2 linked regions of the Acuticoccus sp. I52.16.1 genome follow. The protein of the gene in region 2 binds, or shares a complex with, the protein of the main gene of each other region. Links are inferred from orthologs where the notes say so. Each region holds a gene or a part of one and is shown on either strand. Other genes may lie near its edges. The genes, in order: secY and secA.

What was found.
Region 1: the proteins of secA (region 2) and secY are in contact, whole or in part, in a crystal structure (PDB 3DIN), measured with the Thermotoga maritima proteins. The link is inferred for Acuticoccus sp. I52.16.1 from one-to-one orthologs. Residues at the interface, in WP_004082002.1 of Thermotoga maritima: Glu261, Ala262, Arg263, Lys300, Ala301, Arg302, Thr303, Ile304, Ile305, Leu323, Tyr324, Asp325, Pro326, Val329, Ser330, Tyr333, Ile336, Lys340, Phe345, Val349, Glu363, Phe364, Tyr374, Ser375, Gly376, Gly377, Glu393, Ile395, Thr482, Ser483; in WP_004081795.1 of Thermotoga maritima: Glu108, Gly109, Glu110, Glu111, Ala236, Glu237, Arg238, Arg239, Ile240, Thr241, Ile242, Gln243, Tyr244, Ala245, Arg246, Arg247, Val248, Thr249, Gly250, Arg251, Arg252, Val253, Tyr254, Gly256, Ala257, Ser258, Thr259, Tyr260, Leu261, Pro262.

The regions. Positions count from the first base shown.
Region 1 is NZ_CP094828.1:1,139,918-1,144,810, reverse strand. What follows is about bases 1,215-4,069. They hold secY (preprotein translocase subunit SecY), read left to right. Parts: upstream 1,215-1,903; coding sequence 1,904-3,235; downstream 3,236-4,069. Other genes in these bases: MRB58_RS05115 (adenylate kinase), read left to right, coding at 3,232-3,834; rplO (50S ribosomal protein L15), read left to right, coding at 1,215-1,463. Also shown: rpsE (30S ribosomal protein S5), read left to right, coding at 142-753; rpmD (50S ribosomal protein L30), read left to right, coding at 746-976; more of rplO, read left to right, coding at 978-1,214; rpsM (30S ribosomal protein S13), read left to right, coding at 4,469-4,837; rpsK (30S ribosomal protein S11), read left to right, coding at 4,888-4,893. UniProt on the Escherichia coli protein: The central subunit of the protein translocation channel SecYEG. Consists of two halves formed by TMs 1-5 and 6-10.
Region 2 is NZ_CP094828.1:3,374,088-3,389,780, forward strand. The notes cover bases 4,881-8,253. They hold secA (preprotein translocase subunit SecA), read left to right. Parts: upstream 4,881-5,212; coding sequence 5,213-8,053; downstream 8,054-8,253. Other genes in these bases: MRB58_RS15250 (peptidylprolyl isomerase), read right to left, coding at 4,881-5,055; MRB58_RS15260 (adenylate/guanylate cyclase domain-containing protein), read left to right, coding at 8,232-8,253. In the rest of the region: glucans biosynthesis glucosyltransferase MdoH, read right to left, coding at 1-702; MRB58_RS15235 (glucan biosynthesis protein), read right to left, coding at 678-2,246; MRB58_RS15240 ((deoxy)nucleoside triphosphate pyrophosphohydrolase), read right to left, coding at 2,351-2,767; bifunctional glutamate N-acetyltransferase/amino-acid acetyltransferase ArgJ, read right to left, coding at 2,767-3,981; more of MRB58_RS15250, read right to left, coding at 4,156-4,880; more of MRB58_RS15260, read left to right, coding at 8,254-9,449; MRB58_RS15265 (adenylate/guanylate cyclase domain-containing protein), read left to right, coding at 9,440-10,657; MRB58_RS15270 (nitroreductase), read right to left, coding at 10,688-11,362; MRB58_RS15275 (SDR family oxidoreductase), read left to right, coding at 11,539-12,147; MRB58_RS15280 (Zn-ribbon domain-containing OB-fold protein), read left to right, coding at 12,158-12,571; MRB58_RS15285 (thiolase), read left to right, coding at 12,568-13,713; MRB58_RS15290 (oxepin-CoA hydrolase, alternative type), read left to right, coding at 13,748-14,530; MRB58_RS15295 (hypothetical protein), read right to left, coding at 14,904-15,693. UniProt on the Escherichia coli protein: Required for protein export, interacts with the SecYEG preprotein conducting channel.

The sequences.
Region 1 (4,893 bases), 2.2 Mb from region 2 along the record:
GGCCGGGCTTCCCCCGTTGCGGAATGAGCCGCCGGGGCGACGCTTCCTTCCCCCACCGCGTCCGGAGGGGAGGGGCGCATCGAATTGGCAATCTGAAGCCGGAACGCGGGTTCGCCCGAACGGCCGGCCCAGGAGCATGAGATGGCTGACGATAACAGAAGAGGCGGTCGCCGGCGCGACCGTGACGACGAAGACAACGAGTTCGTCGACAAGCTGGTTCACATCAACCGTGTGGCCAAGGTCGTGAAGGGTGGTCGGCGCTTCGGCTTCGCCGCGCTCGTCGTCGTGGGCGACACGAAGGGTCGTGTCGGCTTCGGCCACGGCAAGGCGCGTGAGGTGCCGGAGGCGATCCGCAAGGCGACCGAGAGCGCCAAGCGCACGCTGATCCGCGTGCCGCTGCGCGAGGGCCGCACGCTGCACCACGACGTGTCCGGTCGCTGGGGCGCCGGCAAGGTGTTCCTGCGTGCGGCTCCGGCCGGTACCGGCATCATCGCCGGCGGCCCGATGCGCGCCGTGTTCGAGACCCTGGGCGTGCACGACATCGTCGCCAAGTCGCTGGGCTCGTCGAACCCGTACAACATGATCCGTGCGACCTTCGAGGCGCTGAAGGATCAGGATTCCCCGCGTGCCGTGGCCGCCCGTCGTGGGCTCAAGGTGTCCGCGCTGCAGGCCCGCCGCCGCGACGCCGAGCACGACGCTGCCGTCGAAACCCCGGCCGAGGGCGAAGAGGTCGTGGAGATGACCCATGCCTGACGTTCGCGTGACGAAGGGGGCGGAAGCCGCGGAGGCGGCCGGCCGTCCGACCGTGACGGTGGAGCAGATCGGCTCGCCGATCCGCCGTCCGGCCGAGCAGCGCCAGACCCTCAAGGGTCTCGGCCTGAACAAGATGCACCGTCGCCGCACGCTGGAGGACACTCCCGCGGTGCGCGGCATGATCGCCAAGGTGGCTCACCTTGTGCGGGTCGTGGAGGCTTGACATGAAGCTCAACGAACTGCGCGACAATCCGGGCGCCACGAAGGCCCGCAAGCGCGTCGGCCGTGGTATCGGCTCCGGCACCGGCAAGACCGGCGGCCGCGGCGTGAAGGGGCAGAAGTCCCGCTCGGGCGTGGCCATCAAGGGCTTCGAGGGCGGGCAGATGCCGCTCCACATGCGCCTGCCGAAGCGTGGCTTCAACAACATCTTCCGCGCTGACTACAACATCATCGCGGTCGGCAAGCTGCAGGCCGCCGTGGACGCCGGCCGCGTGGACCCCTCGCAGCCGGTGACGGCCGAGTCCCTCGCGGCGACCGGCATTCTGCGCCGCGCCAAGGACGGCGTGCGCATTCTGGGCGACGGCGAACTGACCACGGCGTTGACCCTCAAGGTCGCCGGCGTGTCGAAGTCCGCTCGCGAGGCGGTCGAGAAGGCCGGCGGCACCATCGAGGTGCTGGCCCCGAAGAAGACCGAGACGACCGAGGCCTGATCGTCGGGCCGATGTCGTGACGACGCGAAAGCGCCCCGTCAGCGGGGCGCTTTTTGCGTTGGGGCTCCACAGAGTGTGCGGGCCGTGCCGCGACGCCGGGCGAAAGCGGGCACCGTGGGCCCACGCCGCGCGATGCCGGGCCGCGCCGTCCACCGGCCGCGTTCCCCCTGGGCCGCTCTGTTCCCGTCGGGGCCGCGGCCGTACGGCCCGGCGCGGGGGCGATCGTCGACCCGCACCGGTGGTCGCGCGACAACGGCGGCGTTTGTGCGCCTATTGTGGGATTGCCCTCCCGCCGAACCGCTATTAAGTGGAGCGGATCGTTTGCGCACGGCATGACCGTGACAGCGTATGAATAACCCGTTAGTGGCAGATGCGGGGCCGCGGCAGTCCGCGCTGTCCTCCATCGTATTGAGTGCTTCAGGCCGAGGATCGGACCGTCCATGGCGTCAGCCGCCGAACAGCTTGCTTCCAACCTAAACTTCAAGGCGTTTGCAAAGGCGGACGAACTGAAGAAACGCATCTGGTTCACGCTGGGTGCACTCGTGGTCTACCGTCTGGGCACCTACATCCCGCTCCCCGGTATCGACCCGATCGCCCTCAGCCAGGCGTTCGAGCAGGCGCAGCAGGGGATCATCGGCCTCTTCAACGTGTTCGCCGGCGGCGCAGTGTCGCGCATGGCGATCTTCGCCCTCGGCATCATGCCGTACATCTCGGCGTCGATCATCATCCAGCTCCTGACGACCGTGGTGCCCAAGCTGGAGGCGCTGAAGAAGGAAGGCGAGCAGGGCCGCAAGCACATCAACCAGTACACCCGCTACGGCACGGTGATCCTGGCGACGGTGCAGGCCTACGGCATCGCCATGGGCCTCGAGAGTGCGGGGACGATCGTCACTGATCCGGGCTGGTTCTTCCGCTTCACCACCGTCGTGACGCTGGTCGGCGGCACGATGTTCCTGATGTGGCTGGGTGAGCAGATCACCTCGCGCGGCGTCGGCAACGGCATCTCGCTGATCATCTTCGCGGGCATCATCGCCGAGCTTCCGTCGGCGCTGGCGGGGATGCTGGAGCTCGGCCGCCAAGGGGCGTTGTCGACACCGATCATCCTCCTCGTCCTCGTGATGGCGGTGGTGGTGATCGCGTTCATCGTCTTCGTGGAGCGGGCGCAACGGCGGCTCTTGATCCAGTATCCGCGCCGTCAGGTCGGCAACCGGATGTTCCAGGGCGACAGCTCGCACCTGCCGCTGAAGCTCAACACGTCGGGCGTCATCCCGCCGATCTTCGCCTCGTCGCTCCTCGTCATCCCGGCGACATTGACCGGCTTCGGTGCGGTCGAAGGCACCGGCATCATGGGCACGATCCAGACGCTGTTCGGCCACGGTCGCCCGCTGTACATGATCACGTACGCGTCGCTGATCGTGTTCTTCGCCTTCTTCTACACCGCGATCGTGTTCAATCCGGCCGACACTGCGGACAACCTGAAGAAGCACGGCGGCTATATCCCGGGCATCCGTCCCGGCGAGCGCACCGCCCAGTACATCGATTATGTGCTCACCCGCATCACGGTGCTGGGCGCGCTCTATCTGATCATCATCTGTCTGTTGCCTGAGTTCCTCATTTCGGCCACGGCTGTCCCGTTCTACTTCGGGGGGACCTCGCTGCTGATCGTCGTCTCGGTGACCATGGACACGGTAGCGCAGGTGCAGGGACACCTGCTGGCCCACCAGTACGAGGGCCTCGTGAAGAAGGCCAAGCTCAAGGGGAATCGCCGATGAGGCTTATCTTGCTCGGACCGCCAGGCGCGGGGAAGGGGACCCAGGCGAAGCGGCTGATGGCCGCCCATGGCATCCCCCAACTGTCGACGGGCGACATGCTGCGTGCGGCCGTGAAGGCGGAGACCGAGATCGGGCTCAAGGCCAAGGACATCATGGCGCGCGGCGACCTGGTGCCGGATGCGGTCGTGGTCGGCATCATCGAAGAGCGGATCGAAGAGCCCGACTGCGCCAACGGCTTCATTCTGGACGGCTTCCCGCGCACGGTTGCGCAGGCGGAGGCGCTGGAGAAGGTGCTGCATCACCACAAGATGGACCTCGACGCGGTGCTCCAACTCGAGGTGGACGAGAACGCGCTCGCCGCCCGCGTGGAGCAGCGCGTCGCCGAGAGCGGCGACGCGGTCCGCGAGGACGATACGGTCGAGGCGCTGAAGAAGCGCCTGACCGTCTATCGCGAACAGACCGCCCCGCTGGTCGACCACTACCGCGAGGTCGGCAATCTGGTGACGATCGACGGGATGCAGTCGATCGACGAGGTGACCCAGTCGATCCAGGACGCGCTGTCCTCCGGGCAGGGCAGCCGAATCAGGGCCGCGGGATAAACAAAAAAAGGTTGACGCGGGGCTTGCACCGCGCTACCCACCGCGCCTAACTGGAGGAGTCGCGGTGCATAGCGCCCGCGCGATCTGGTATGGGCCAAAACCCGACAGCGTCAGGGCTGGGCACGCCGTTGTCTGCGGCGGCGTCAGCCCGTTCGTCGTTAGCGCATCGGCGCATGGTCGGCGACGTCGCGACGCGGGTGTGGGGCCGGGATCCGCGGTGGTGCGCCGGCGCCGGGCTGTGGCCTTGGAGGCGACGGGCGCCACACCGCCGCGCGCGGGGTGCGTATCTTACGTATCGTGCGTCGGAGTTGTCCGAGGGTTAACCGCCGTGTGCGGCGCCTGACGCTCCACAGCCGGCTTCGGGCGGCGCTTTAGACCATCCGGCTTCGGCCGGCACGTGATGATTTCCGGCTTCGGCCGGCACGAACGACCAGCCGGGAGACCGGCGTTGCGAGGCAGGCCGGTTCGCCGGTCGGGAAGGGCCGGAGCCACCGGTCATCGCAATCGCCCGGTTCGTGGCTGAAGACTGGGGGTTCGGCTCGCCGTCCCCGCCCATCCGCCGGGCAACCGGCACGACAATTCGACCGGCTCGGCCGGTTCTACTCGATGGCCGGTCGCACCGGCAGGAGGCAAAGTGGCTCGTATCGCTGGCGTCAACATTCCGACGAACAAGCGCGTCGTCATCGCGCTGCAGTACATTCACGGCATTGGCCCCTCGATGGCCAAGGAGATCACCGAGAAGGTCTCCATCGCGCCCGAGCGCCGCGTGAATGAGCTGTCGGACGCCGAAGTCCTGATGGTTCGCGAGGTCATCGACCGCGACTACATCGTCGAAGGTGACCTGCGTCGCGAGACCGCGATGAACATCAAGCGGCTGATGGACCTCGGCTGCTATCGCGGCCTGCGTCATCGCCGCGGTCTGCCGGTTCGCGGCCAGCGCACGCACACCAACGCGCGCACCCGCAAGGGCCCCGCGAAGCCCATCGCCGGCAAGAAGAAGTAATCTCGGCCGCTAGCATTTCGGCCCAAGGGCCACACACTCAGAGGGACTGAATGGCG
Region 2 (15,693 bases):
CATGCAGTCGCCGGTCATCAGGCTGTCGGCGTCGAGCATGATCATGTGCTCGTATCGACCGCCCCAGCGGCGCACGAAGTCGGCCACATTGCCGGCCTTGCGGTGCGCGTTGTCGCGGCGGCGGCGGTACCACACGCGCGTCGGACCGCACTTGGCGCGCAGGATGGCGAGCGCGCGCTCCTCGGCGATCCACACCTCGGGGCTCGTCGTGTCGGAAATGATGAAGACTTCGAACGATGTGCGCAGCCGCTCCGGCAGGTCGTTGACCATCGCCGCCAGCGCCGAGAACACCTCGCGCGGGTCCTCGTTGTAGATCGGCATGACGATCGCGGTGAGGCCGCCGGGGGCGTAGATGTCCTCGTTCTTGCCGCGGGGGGCGAAGATGCCGGCGAGCGCGTTGGCGGCGCTGAAGGCGATCCAGCCGAAGGCGACGGAGAACGCGGCGAGCAGGACCCACTCGAGCGCCGCGATCGATCCGACCTTGGCGACCGCGTACATCTCGCTGATGCCGAAGATCGTGAGCGACAGGGTCACCAGCACGAGCGTGGCCCGTGCGGCGATGGTGCGAGGACTGGGGCGGCCAAAGGAATGAGCGCGGAATCCGCGCGTCTGGAAGGATTGTTCGGGCATTGCCAGCGGAGCTGGCGCCGGAGTCGCAGTCAGTTGCTGCATTGAGCCTAGCGTGTCCATCGGTAAAGCCATCGCTCGCCTGGAGGTCCATCTTCCGGTTCGAGGGCCAGCCGGATCTCGACGAGATCCGAGTCTTTGGGATCCAACTCAAATGTTACGCGTTGGACATCTCGCTCGGGCACGGGGTAGGTCACAAGGTTCGACACGGTCCCGGTCGAGGCGGAGATCCGCATCTCGAGGTTCTGCGTCGACGTCCCGCGCATGAGGTAGTCCACGACAAAAAGGTATCGATCGTCCGAAAGGTTCCGCCCGATGCGCGTCTTTATGACTTGCGGTCCGGGTGAAGCGACCTGGGGGACGTCCTCCCAATGGATTCGGTAAGCCAAATCAAAAGGTTGTCCGGCAGGTAGCTCGGTGGCGGGTTGCCAGTAGGCGACGATGTTGTCGTTCCACTCTTTGGTTGTAGGGATTTCGAAGAGGACAACCGAGCCTTTGCCCCAGTCGCCGCGCGGCTCCACCCACGCCGAGGTGCGAAGCTCGTAGCGAGCCTCGGCGTCCTCGTAGTCGGAGAACTCGCGGCTCCGCTGGACGAGGCCGAACCCGCGCGGATTCTCGTCCACGAAAGCGGAGATCTGCAGGCGGTCCGGATTGTTGATCGGACGCCACAGCCATTCCCCGCCCCCCGTGAAGATCGAGAGGCCGTCGGAGTCGTGCACCGCATCGCGGTAGTCGACGAAATCCCAGCGATTTACGCCTGAGAACAGAAACATTGACGAAAATGGGGCGAACCCGATCGTCTTGATGGAGCGCCGCGGGAAAAGCGTCAGCTCCACGTCCACGAAGGTGGCGTCGCCCGGGGCGATTGTAAAGCGGTAGACCCCCGTCGTCGATGGAGAATCCAGCAACGCGTGGACGACCACACCGTTGGCGTCGTCCGCCGTCGTCTCCAGCCAGAAGGCGCGGAAGACGGGGAACTCTTCGCCGGTCGGAACGCCGGTGTCGATGGCGAGGCCTCGGGCCGAAAGACCGTAGGTCTCGTGCCGGCCGACCGCCCGGAAATAGCTCGCCCCCTGGAACACCGCGAACTCGGACAGCGACTCGCTGTCGGCGACGTTGGCGTGCAGGCGGAAGCCGGAAAAGGGGACGTTCTCTTTGGGCAACTTGCCCTCGGCCAGTTCGCCGACCCAGTAGCTCTCGGGGTCGTAGACCACCTTCTGCGCCGTCTCCCCCTCGACGACCCAGATCTCGACCGGCTGATTGTAGACGAAGCCCGGCGGCAGCGCGTCGAACGAGAAGCGCTTGTCCGGCCCCAGCGGCTGCGGCCACTTCTTCCACGGCTGGATCTGCCGGTAGGTGGCGTAGTCCATGTCGCTCAACGAGGCGGGGATGTCGCCGCGGCGGTCGTCGTAGTCCTGCTGGGCGAGGGCTTGGGCCAACTCGCGCAACCGCTGCGGCGAAAAGGGGGCGGTCTCGCCGTACAGCTCGGGGAGACGGGTCAGATGGTCGCTACCCTCGGCGAGGGCATCGGTGACGAATCGCGGCCACCCCCCGGCAGCACCGGCCAGGGCCCAGGCAGCGGCGGCGCCGGAGACCAGATGTCGCCGGGCAATTTTCATCCACGCTCTCCTTACCCGGTTCGTTATTGAACAGGGAATGCGTCGCCGATGTGACGACGTGCACCGATAATCACCTAACGGTTCAGCGCAGCAATCCGTTCGAACTAAGTAGCGGAAATGTCGGTGAATATGCTCTGAATGAATTGGACCAGCGGGGCGTCCGCCGCAGGCATCTCAAGCAAGGATAAAGCCAGCGGCGCGACAAATTTCAAATCCGCCACCTCTTTCGTGCGCGGCGTGCCGGTCCAGCGGCGTACGGCGAAGAGCGGCATCATCAGGTGGAAGTCGTCGTAGGTGTGGCTGGCGAAGGTGAGGGGCTCGGGCGTCGCCGGGTCCACGGTGACGCCGATCTCCTCGAAGAGCTCGCGGCAGAGGGCGACCTCGGGGGTCTCCCCGGCCTCGATCTTGCCGCCGGGGAACTCCCACAGGCCGGCCATCGCCTTCCCCGGTGGGCGCTGCGTGACGAGGATGTGGCCCGCCTCGTCGATCAGCGCGGCGGCCGCCACCAGGACGAGGCGCATCAGGAGCGGTAGTCCCCGTTGATGGCGACATATTCCTTGGTGAGATCGCAGGTCCACACCGTGTCGCGCCCGCTGCCGAGCCCGAGGTCGACGCGGATGGCGATCTCCGGCTTCTGCATCACGGCCGACGCGGCGGCCTCCGAGTAGGCCGGGTCGCGCTCGCCTTCGACGGCGACGCGCACGTCGTCGAACCAGATGGCCAGGCGGTCGCGGTCGGCCGGCTCGCCCGCCTTGCCCACCGCCATGACGATGCGGCCCCAGTTGGCGTCCTCGCCGGCGATGGCGGTCTTTACCAGCGGCGAATCGGCGATCGACTTGGCGATCTTGTTGGCGGACGCGTCGCTCTCGGCGCCCTCCACCGTGATCGAGACGAACTTCGTGCAGCCCTCGCCGTCCTTGGTGACCCAGTGGGCCAGCGCCAGGAGCAGGTCGTCGAGCGCGGCGGCGAAGCGCAACGCATCCTCCCCCGCGACCGCGACGCCCGAGGCGCCGGTCGCGAAGAGGAGCACGGTGTCGGACGTCGACGTGTCGCTGTCGATCGTCACCTTGTTGAAGCTCTTGCCGACGCCGGCGGACAGCATCGCCTGCAAGTCGGGCGCCGGGATCGCCGCATCGGTGGCCACGAAGGACAGCATCGTCGCCATGTCCGGCGCGATCATGCCCGCGCCCTTGGCGATGCCGGTGATGGTGACGGACCCGCCCGACAGCGCCACGGTGCGGCTCTCGGCCTTGGGGAAGGTGTCGGTCGTCATGATGGCGCGGGCCGCATCGGCCCAGCCGCCCGGCGTCAACCTGGCGGCGGCGCCCTCCATGACGGCGCCGAACCGTTCGGCCGGCAGCGGCTCGCCGATGACGCCGGTGGAGGCGAGGAAGACGTCCTCGGCCGCGATCCCCAGCGCCTGGGCGGCGAGATCGGCCGAGAGGGACGTCGCCGCGCGGCCCTTCTTGCCGGTGAAGGCGTTGGCGTTGCCGGAGTTGACCAAAAGCGCCCGCGCGGTACCCCGCGCAAGCTGCGCGCGGCACCACTCCACCGGGGCGGACGGGCAGCGCGAGGTGGTGAACACGCCGGCCACGGTGGTGCCTTCGTCGAACGCCATCAGCAGGACGTCGGTGCGGCCGCGGTACTTGATGCCGGCCTCGGCGGTGGCGAGGCGCACCCCTGCCACGGCGGGCGGCTCGGGGAGGTGGGCGGGCGCGAAGGGCGATGGGGTCATAGGTCTCGTCTCGGACGGCAACGGTCCCGCGCATACGCCATTCACGCCGCCGCGAAAAGCGGCAACCGCATCGACCGGAGCGGCATCGTCGCGCCGCCGGGCGCAGGCGCGGCGACCGGCGGATGCGGGGGGGCGCGGAGAGAGGAGGCGGGGCGCCGGGCCCCGCCCGCGGACTTACTTCGTCGGGGTCGGAATCGGCGCGTCGGCGTCGACCGGCGGGGCCTTGACCGAACCGATCGCCGACGTCGGCGTCTCGCCCGAGGCGGTCTCGATGGTGGCGTCCTCCTTCAGCTTGGCGACGGCGGCGACGTAGGCGTCGCGCACGATGAGCTGCTGGATCTGCCCGGCCACCTGGGTCAGCGGCGGCACCGGTACCTCGCCCCGCTCGTCGAGCTTGATGACGTGCCAGCCGAACTGCGACTGCACCGGCTCCTCGGTGATCTCTCCGACGTCGAGCGCGAAGGCGGCGTCCTCGAACGGCTTGACCATGCGGCCGCGGGTGAAGTTGCCCAGCGAGCCGCCGCGCTTGGCCGACCCGGGGTCCTTGGAGTGCGCCTCGGCGAGCGCGGCGAAGTCGGCCCCCTCGTCGAGCTGCTTGATGAGGTCCTTTGCCTCTTCCTCGGTCTCGACCAGGATGTGGCTGGCGGTGAGCTGCTCCTTGGGCAGCTTGGCGACTTCCTCCTCGTAGCGGGCCTGCAACGCCTCTTCGGAGACGTTGTCCTGCACGATGGAGGTCATGTAACTCTCCTGCAGGGCCTGCAGGCGCTGGAAGGCCATCCGCTGCTTGAACTCGGGCGTGTCGGCCATGCCTTCGGCTTCGGCGGCGTCGGCCATCAGCGCCATGTCGATGAGGAGGGAGAGGACCATCTCGCCCTGCTGCGACTCGGGCAGCTGCTGGACCGCCTCGCCGAGCGCGGCGCGGGCGTAGGTCACGTCGCCCACGGTGATGTCCTGGCCGTTGACGGTGGCGAGCACCTGATCGGGGGCGGGGGCATCGGCGGCATTGTCCTGCGCGAACGCGGAGGAAACGAGGAGGGCCGACAGGGCCATCGCACTGAGCGTGCGCTTGATCATTGTGGGTTGTCCTTCGGACTGGGGGCGGGCGTCTCGTTTGACATGGCCCAGCCCCAAACATATGTCGGATCGCGCGCGGCAGACGTTCGATTGCCGCCCATCGCGCCGGTTCGTATCATGGCCGTGCGCCGCTCCGCATAAGGTAAGGACATCTCGGATGCTCGGCACCCTGACCAAACGCATCTTCGGCTCGGCGAACGACCGCCGCGTCAAGGGCTACCGCAGCCGGGTGGATGCGATCAATGCCGCCGAGCCCGAGTTCGAGCGGCTGACGGACACAGAGCTCAAGGCCAAGACCGATGAGCTGAAGGCCCAGATCGCCGCCGGGAAATCCCTCGACGACGTTCTCGTCCCCGCATTCGCCACCGTTCGCGAGGCCGCCAAACGCGTCCTCGGCCAGCGACATTATGACGTGCAGCTGATCGGCGGCATGGTCCTCCACGAAGGCTCGATCGCCGAAATGAAGACCGGCGAGGGCAAGACCCTCGTCGCCACGCTCGCCGTCTACCTCAACGCGCTCTCGGGCAACGGCGTCCACGTCGTCACCGTGAACGACTATCTCGCCGTGCGCGACGCCGAGTGGATGGGGCGCATCTACCGCTTCCTCGGCATGTCGACCGGTGTCATCGTCCACGGCAAGTCCGACGTCGAGCGCAAGGCCGCCTACGATGCCGACATCACCTACGGCACCAACAACGAGTTCGGCTTCGACTATCTGCGCGACAATCTGAAATACGATATTCGCCAGATGGCGCAGCGGAAGCACAACTTCGCCATCGTCGACGAGGTGGACTCCATCCTGATCGACGAGGCGCGCACGCCGCTCATCATCTCCGGCCCGCTCGAGGATCGCTCGGACTTCTACAACACGATCGACACGTTCATTCCCCGCCTCGTGGCAGAGGACTACGAGGTCGACGAGAAGCAGAAGACCGCGCACTTCACCGAAGCCGGCAACGAGAAGCTGGAGCAGCTCCTCTCCGAGGCCGGCCTGTTGAAGGGCGAGACGCTTTACGACGTCGAGAATGTCTCCGTCGTCCACCACCTGCAGCAGGCGCTGCGCGCGCACCGCCTCTTCCAGCGCGACCGGGACTACATCGTGAAGTCCGGCGAGGTCATCATCATCGACGAGTTCACCGGCCGCATGATGCCCGGCCGCCGTTACGGCGAGGGGCTCCATCAGGCGCTGGAGGCGAAGGAAAAGCAGCCGATCCAGCCGGAGAACCAGACCGTCGCGTCGATCACCTTCCAGAACTATTTCCGCATGTACGCCAAGCTGGCGGGCATGACCGGCACCGCCGACACCGAGGCGGAAGAGTTCATGGACATCTACAAGCTCGACGTCGTCACGATCCCGACCAACCTGCCGATCCTGCGCCTCGACGAGGACGATCAGGTCTACCGCACGCAGGAAGAGAAATATAACGCCGTCGTCGAGGAGATCCGCGCCGCCCACGAGAAGGGCCAGCCGATCCTCGTCGGCACCACCTCGATCGAGAAGTCCGAGTACCTCGCCGACCGGCTGACGAAGGAGGGCTTCCGCCAGCGCGACCTCTCCGACCCGCAGGCCGCCATCAAGATCGGCGAGACGATGAAGGGCGGCAAGCCGGCCTTCCAGGTGCTCAACGCCCGCTTCCACGAGCAGGAGGCGAAGATCATCTCCCAGGCGGGTGTGCCGGGCGCCATCACCATCGCCACCAACATGGCCGGCCGCGGCACCGACATTCAGCTCGGCGGCAACGCCGATATGCTGATCGAGGAGGAGCTCGGCGTCCTGCCCGAAGGCGAAGAGGCCGGCGCCGAGCGCAAGTCGAAGGAAGAGGCGATCCGCGCCCGTGTCGCCGAGGGCAAGCAGAAGGCGCTCACCGCGGGCGGCCTCTTCGTTCTGGCCACCGAGCGGCACGAATCGCGCCGGATCGACAACCAGCTTCGCGGCCGCTCCGGCCGTCAGGGCGACCCCGGCCGCTCGCGATTCTATCTGTCCTTGCAGGACGACTTGATGCGCATCTTCGGCTCCGAGCGCATGGACGGCATGCTGAAGCGCCTCGGGCTGGAGGAGGGCGAGGCGATCGTCCACCCCTGGATCAACCGCGCGCTGGAGAAGGCGCAGCAGAAGGTCGAGGCGCGCAACTTCGACGCCCGCAAGAACGTCCTCAAGTACGACGACGTGATGAACGACCAGCGCAAGGTCATCTTCGAGCAGCGCCGCGAGCTGATGCAGGACGACGAGGTCCGTGAGACCATCGAGGAGATGCGCGTGGAGGTCGTCGAGGCGATCGTCGCCAAGCACATCCCCGAAAAGGCCTACCCCGAGCAGTGGGACACCAAGGGTCTCCACGACGAGGTGCAATCCGTCTTCGGCATCGAGGCGCCGGTGATGGACTGGGCGAACGAAGAGGGCATCGCCGACGAAGAGATCCGCGAGCGCCTCAAGACCGCCACGGGCGAGGCCGCGGCCAAGAAGGTCGCCAAGTACGGCCCCGACATGTGGCGCCAGGTCGAAAAGTCGGTGTTGCTGCAGACGCTCGACCACCTGTGGCGCGAGCACATCGCCCAGCTCGACCACCTGCGCTCGGTGATCGGCTTCCGCGGCTACGCCCAGCGCGACCCGCTGAACGAGTACAAGACCGAGGCGTTCGCCCTGTTCGAGGCGATGCTCGTCGAGCTGCGCACCGCCGTCACCGGCCAGCTCATGCACATCGAGATCCAGATGCGCGACGGTCCGCCGCCGATGCCCACCGAGGAGGAGATCGACGAGCTCGAGACTCATCACATCGACCCGCTGACCGGTGACGACGACGGGGACGGTGACTACGAATATGCCGGCGCCCCGACCGACGGGGAGATCGCCGAGGCGCGGGAGCCGCGCACGCTGAAGCGCGCCGGCGTCGAGCGCACGGCCGCGGACCCGACGACCTGGGGCAAGGTCGCCCGCAACGAGCCGTGCCCGTGCGGCTCCGGCAAGAAGTACAAGCATTGCCACGGCCGCGCGGTCTGACACCCCGCGCGACCCGTGTGCCGCGCCGCGCGGCACGGCGGGCGAGCTGCCGCCCGCCGGCGCGCCGCGCGCCCGTCCCGCCGAGCCTGCCGCGACGAGACCGCCCCGAGGCGCCTGGGGCGATGAGCACGGCCTGGGGCGATGAGCACGGACCGATGAGCACGGATCGATGAGCCTGGTGGGGACACGCTCCGCCCCGATGTCCCCGCTCGGCGCCGCGATCGAGGCGCTCGAGATCTACCTCGCCTTCGCCGCGCTGGGTGACGTCTCCGCCCGCGAGATCCTGCCCGGCTTCGCCGAGCGTGCCCGCGCCTCGGGCTTCACGTTGGCGCGCGTCTATGCCGCCTGGCGCCGGCTCGACCCGGTCATCGCCAGCTCCAGCATCGTGTGGACCCGCGACGAGGGCGCCCTCGAGGAGCACTGGACGCACGAGGACGGCCCCAACAGCCCCGAGTTCCTCGCCTCGCCGATCCACTATCTCTTGACCGCCGACGTCGATTTCTACCGCTGCCGCCTCGCGGGGGCCAACGAGCCGTACCGCTTCCCCAGCCTCGCCGCCTTCGCCGCCGACGGGCTGACGGACTACGTCATCGTGCGCGTCGGCTTCGGCGCGGACACGCAGATGAAGCGGCCCGGCGGTGGGGTGATGCTCTCCTTCGCGTCCGACGCCCCCGGCGGCTTCAGCGACGACGAGATGGATGCGCTCAACCGCATCAAGTACATGCTGGCGCTGACGATCCGCTCCACCCTCCAGGCCGACATCGGCCGCAGCCTCGCCCACACCTACCTGCCGCGCACCGCCGGCGACCGCGTGCTCGACGGCGAGATCCTGCTCGGCCACGGCGACACGATCGACGCGGTGGTGTGGTACTGCGACCTGCGCGGCTCGACGGCGCTGTGCGACCGGCTCGGCACCGAGCGCTACCTGCCCTTCCTGAACGACTTCTTCGCCGCCACGGCCAAGCCGGTGGTCGAACACGGCGGCGACGTGCTGGACTATATCGGCGACGCGGTGCTGGCGATCTTTCCCGGCGCGGACGGCGTCGCCCGTGCCCTGAGGGCCACGAACTGCGTGCGCGAGCGGCTCGGTGCGCTCCGCGCGCGCCACAGCGACGCAATCGGCGACCGGCACGACCTCGCAGAACTGATTGGCGTTGCCATCGACATCGGCCGTGTCGTCTATGGCAATATCGGCATCAACGAGCGGATGACGTTCTCGGCGATCGGCGGCACGGTGAACCGCGTGGTGCGGATCGAGCGGCTGACGAAATCGTACGGCGTGCCGATACTGGTGACGGACGCGGTGGCGCGTCAGGCGGGCGAGGGATGGATGAGCGTGGGACGGCCGGAGCTGGCGGGGATCGCGAACCCGCCGGAACTCTTTGCGTGTCGCTGACCGAATGCCGGGTGGAGGTCGCCGACCTCCAAGTCTGGCTGACCGAGGTCGCGCTCGAAGCGCGCGAGATCGGCACGCTGCTGAGCGAGTTGGGCGAACGGCTCAACGCGGCGGGGCTGGCGATCTCGCGTCTGTCGCTCGGATGGCGCGCCCTGCATCCGCTGACCTATGCCAACTTCGTCACATGGGCGGACGATGCGCCGCTGGAGGCGGGCGCGCTCAGCCATGTGGACGCGGCGCGGCGTGACGGCAGCAACAGCGTCCTGCGCCACATCGTCGAGAATGAGATCGCGCTCTATCGGGTGGACCTGACGGCGCCGGCCCAACCCTACGACCTCTTGCGCGAGCTGCGCGACGAGGGGCACAGCGGGTACATCGGCACGACCACCAAGTTCGGCGCCGCACACGTCGACCACGGCGTCATGCGGGGGGTGTTCTTCAGCTTCTGTACCCGCGCCCCGACCGGGTTCGACGATCGCACGGTCGACACCATGATGGCGCTGCGGCCGACCTTGGCGCTCGCCGTCCGCGCGCTGATCGAGATGGAGGCGAGCAAGGCGCTGGCGACCACCTACCTCGGCCGCCTCGCCGCCGAGCGCGTGCTCGACGGGGCCATCCGCCGCGGTGACGCCGAGGTGATCCCGGCCGCCATCTGGTACAGCGACATGCGCGCCTTCACGCCGCTGGCCGAGGAGCTGTCGCTGGACGAGACCATCGCCTTCCTCAACGAGGTGTTCGAGGCGACCGCCGGCGCGGTCGGCGACGCGGGCGGCCACGTGCTCGACTTCATCGGCGACGCGGTACTGGCGATCTTCCCCATCGAGGACGACGGCGTGCGCCGCTCGCTCGCCGCCCTGGACGACAGCCTCGCCCGCCTCGCCGAGATGCGCGCGCGGATCCTCTCCCGCGGGGGGCCGCTGGCGATGGCCGCCTCCGCCCGCGCGGGCATCGTCGGCATCGCGCTCGCGGTGGGGGACGTGCGCTTCGGCAATATCGGGACGCCGCGGCGCCTGTCGTTTTCGGTCATCGGGCCGACGGTGAACATGGTCGCCCGCATCGAGGCGCTCACCAAGATGCTGCGCGAGCCGGTCCTGGTCTCGGCGCCCGTGGCCGACCTCGCGCCAGGCCGCTTCGTGTTGCGCGGTGCCTTCAACCTGGAGGGCGTGCGGGACCGCCGCGCCCTCTACGGCCTCGCCAAGCGCAGCTAGTCTAGGCGGCGCTCCGGCACCGCGAGCCGCTCAGACGCCGTGGAAGGTGGCGAAATCGTCGATCGGGACGCGGTTGGCGCGGTGGGTGAAGGCGCGATGCGCCGTGTCGGCGTAGCCGATCGCGACGCCGGTGAAGAGCATGCGCTCGGGCGGCGTCTCCAGGAATGCGCCGACCGCGGCGGGATAGGCGGCCCAGTATTCCTGCGCACAGGTGGCGACGCCCTCGCCCTGCAGCAGCAGCATCACCGTTTGCAGGAACATCCCGCAGTCGGCCCACTGCGGCGGTCCCATCTGCCGGTCCACGGTGCAGAAGAGAGCCATCGGCGCGCCGAAGAAGTCCGCGTTGCGCTTGAACCATGCGCCGCGCGCCTTCTTGTCCTCCCGGACGATGCCCAGGTTGGCGTACATCGTCTCGCCGACGTCGAAGCGCCGGTTGCTGTAAGGCGGCGTCAGCCCCGGCGGGTAGACGTCGTATTCGCGCGTCGGCTCGCCCCGCGGATGCTCGGCGAGGACGCCCTGCATCATCGTGCGAAACCGCGCCATCGCCTCGCCGGCGACGATGTCGACGTGCCAGGGCTGCAGGTTGCCGCCGGACGGGGCGCGCGCGGCCGTGGTCAGCACGCGGCGGATCAGCTCGCCCGGCACCGGCGTCGGCAGGAAGGCGCGCACGGAGGTGCGCTGAGCGACCGCCTCTGCAACGTCCATATTCAGTGGCCCCGGCGACGGGTGGAGGTGATGGCCATTTGCGAAACGTCCTTTCGACATGCAGACTTGCGCGGCTCGCCGCACGATATTACGCATGCTTGCTATTAAACAAGTTGGCGGGGTCGAACCGCCACGTGGTTCGCGGGTCCCGCGAACGAGGGAGGACGCAAGCGAGCATGGACGCCAGCCAGCTGCTCGGCGGCAAGGTCGCGCTGGTCACCGGCGCGGGCCGCGGTATCGGCCGCGAGATCGCGCTGATGATGGCCGCCCACGGCGCCGCGGTGATCGTCAACGACATCGGGGCCTCGATGTCGGGCGAGACCACCGGCGAGACGCCGGCGGAGGAGGTGGCCGCCACCATCCGGGCCGCCGCCAAGCTCGGCATCGCCGGCCTGTCGAAGTCGATCGCGCTCGACATGCAGCGCTTCGGCGTCACGTCCAACTGCATCGCCCCCTTCGCCTGGGGCCGGATGACCAGCTCCATCCCGGTCAAGAGCGACGCGGACGCCCAGCGCGTCGAGCGGCTGAAGGCGATGAAGCCGGAGAAGATCGCCGCGGTGGTGACGGCGCTGGCAGCCGACGCGGCGCAGGACATCACCGCGCAGATCTTCGGCGTGCGCGCCAACGAAATCTACCTCTTCAGCCAGCCGCGCCCGATCCGCACGGTGCACACCGCCCAAGGGTGGACGCCGCAGTCGGTCCTGACGACGGCCTTCGCGGCCATGGCGCCGCAATTCATACCCAACGAGAGGTCCGGCGACGTCTTCTGCTGGGACCCGATTTAGGGAGCCGCCGATGGCCGACCGCGCACTGCCGACGATCACGCCGGAGACGACACACTTCTGGGACGGCGCCAAGGCGGGCGAACTGCGCCTGCAGCGCTGCACCCCGCACGGGCACGTCTACTTCCCGCCGCGCTTCTTCTGCCCCCGTTGCGGTTCGCGCGACATCGCCGTGATCAAGGCGTCGGGGCGGGCGAAGCTGCACTCCTACATCATCAACCACATGAAGGCGCCCGGCTTTACGCCGCCCTTCGTCGTTGCCGTGGTGGAGCTGGAGGAGGGCGTGAAGATGATGGCCAACATCCTCGGCGTCGAACCGTCTCACGATGCCCTGGAGCTCGACATGCCGCTCGAGGTCACGTTCGAGGCGCTGTCCGACGAGATCTCGCTGCCGCAGTGGCGCCCGGCGCAGGGAGCGGGCGAATGACCCCCGGCTCCGTCGCCATCGTCGGCGCGGCCGAGTCGACCGAGATGGGCAAGGTCCCCCACCTCTCCCAGCTGTCGCTGCATGCCGACGCCGCGCTCAACGCGCTCGACGACTGCGGCCTCACGCTCGCCGACGTCGACGGTCTCGCCACCGCCGGGCAGGACGCGGCCGACGTCGTCCAGCACCTCGGTCTCCACCCGACCTGGGTGGACGGCACGTCCGTCGGCGGCTGCTCGTTCATGGTCCACGTGCGCCATGCGGTGGCGGCGCTGGAGGCGGGGCTGTGCACCACCGCGCTGATCACCCACGGCGAGAGCGGGCGCAGCCAGGTGGGCCGGCTGATGCGGGCGATCTTCCCCTCCGCCAACCAGATGAACTTCGAGGCGCCCTACGGCGTCACCCTGCCGCCCTCCCGCTTCACGCTGCCGGTGCTGCGGATGATGAAGGAGACCGGCCTGACCTTGGAGCAGCTGGCGACGGTCGCCGTGGTGCAGCGCGAGTGGGCGGCCTTCCACCCCCGCGCCTCGTTCCGCGACCCGATCACCGTCGACGACGTCCTGAGCTCCAAGATGATCGCCGATCCGTTCCGTCTCCTGATGTGCTGCCTGGTGACGGATGCCGGCGGCGCGCTGGTGCTCACCAAGGCCGACCGCGCCCGGGACTTTCCCACCAGGCCGGTCTACGTGCGCGGCGCAGGCGAGAGCGCGGAGACGGCCATGGTGAGCCAGATGGAGGACTTCACCTCCTCGCGCGCGTTCCGCGTGTCGGGCAAGCTCGCCTTCGAGTCGGCCGGGATCACCCATGCCGACGTCGACCACCTGATGATCTACGACGCCTTCGCGCACCTGCCGATCTACGGCCTCGAGGATCTCGGCTTCGTCGGCCGGGGCGAAGGGGGGCCGTTCATCGCCGAGGGGCACACCCGGCCGGGCGGCAGGCTGCCGCTCAACACCAACGGCGGCGGGCTCTCCTATCAGCACTCCGGGATGTACGGCATGTTCGCGCTGCAGGAGAGCGTGCGGCAGATGCGCGGCGTCTCGCCGGCGCAGGTGCCGGGGGCGAAGATCTCCGTGGCGCACGGGGTCGGCGGCATGTTTCACGCGGCCGGCACCGTGGTGCTCACCAACGAGGCGCAATTGTGAGCGCCCACCAGACGGATTGATGGGAGGACGGGCGATGGCACGTGTCGAAGTCGAACGGGACGGCGCCGTCCTGACGATCGTCAACAACGACCCGGCGACGCGCAACTCGCTGGTGCCGGAGGTCTATCTCGGCACCACAGACGCGCTGAAGGCGGCGGAGGCGGACGCTTCGGTGCGGGCGGTGGTGCTGACCGGGGCGGGCGACTTCTTCTGCTCGGGCGGCAACATCACCAGCCTGCGCGACCGTGTCGGCGCCGACACCGCGACCCGGCGGCAGAGCGTGGAAAAGCTGCACACGTTGATCCGCACCATCCGCGCAAGCCGCCTGCCGATCATCGCGGCGGTCGAGGGCGGGGCCGCGGGGGCGGGGGCGTCGCTGGCGGCGGCCTGCGACCTCATCGTCGCCTCGCGCACGGCCTACATGTCCATCGCCTACGTGAAGATCGGGCTGACGCCGGACGGCGGGTCGACCGTGTTCTTCGGCCGCGCTTTGCCGCGCCATCTGGTGCAGGAGATGGTGTGGACGGGCGATCGCATCCCGGCCGAGCGGCTGGCCGCCCTCGGCCTGATCAACCGCCTCGCCGAGCCCGGCACGGTGCTGGCGGCGGCGCAGGCGTGGGCGGCGGAGCTGGCGCGCGGACCGGCGATGGCGATCGCCCGCGGCAAGGCCCTTGTGAACAGCGCGGCGACCGCGTCGGTGGACGAGCAGCTCGACCTCGAGGCCGACGGGATCGCCGAGGCGCTGGGCGGCCCCGAGGCGCGCGAGGGGCTCGCCGCCTTCCTGGACAAGCGCCCCACGGACTTCACCAAGACGTAGAGCACGTTCAATGAACTTGCGTTCACCGTCCGCGCTCCAGACGTTTGGTATGCGCGCGTTCCGGGCGGAAAACCGGCTCCACTTTTCCTGAACGCGCTCTAGACGAGGGCGTTTCCCCGGAGGAGGGCGGCGGGGTCAAGCGCGCGCCCGCAGACACGCGCAGCCCGCAGGGCGAGCATGGCGAGGACGGGCGCTTGACGCCGTCGTCCTTCTCCTCAGGCTCGAAGCTGCCGGTCAGGGCAGATGTCGTCTTCGGACATCTGAACTGAACGGCTGCCCGTCGGCGAGACGGAGGGAGCGCGAGGGGGGAAACCCCTCGCTTCGGCGGTTCCGCTCGCCACGGCGCCGCGGTCAGACCGTCGAACCGTCGAACCTAAGTCAGGACCGTCTCGACAAGGCCGATGACGAGGACCGAGGCGGTGTAGATCATCAGGTTGTAGATCCAGTTCCATTCCCAGGAGAGGCGGAAGGTGGAGATGCCGGTGAGGCGGCTCAGGATGAGCGGCGCGGCGGTGTACTGCGAGGCCGTGAGGGACATCGCCCACCCGACCGACAGGGACAGGACCATCGCCAGCGGCGAGATCGGCAGCGCGCCGAGCGCCTGGTAGGACGCGGCGAGGCAGACGGCGACGACGATGGGCGTCAGCGCGATCTGTGCGGCGAGGATCACCAGGGCCGGGATCGCGGCGATGATGAAGATCTTGCCGAGGGGGCCGAGGCCGAGGGACCAGGCCAGCGCGTCGGTCGGCATCAGCGCGCCGAGCATGGTGCCGATGAAGCCGGCGGCGGCCAGCGTCACCGCTTCGGGGGCGGAGCGGGGGATGGCGCGGGTGACGATGCGCCCCATCCGGGCGCGGACGACGGCGGAGCGCTCGCGCGGGGGAAGGTGGGCGTTCTGCGTGGTGATCCAGACGAGGGTCAGGAGCGGGGAGGTGAGCATCAGCGCCGGCACCACCTCGATGTGCAGGAGAGGCGCGAGGAGGCCGGCGGCGGCGACGAGGGCGGCGACGACGAGCGAAAGATCGCGCAGGGCCGTGCGCGGCAGCGGCAGCGGCGGCCGGCGCTGCGGCAGCGTTCCGGTGCCGACGAGGCCGCGCCGGATGAGGCGCCCTTCGAGCTGGTCCTCGGCCCACCCGGCGCTGAGCCAGATCATCGCCAGCACG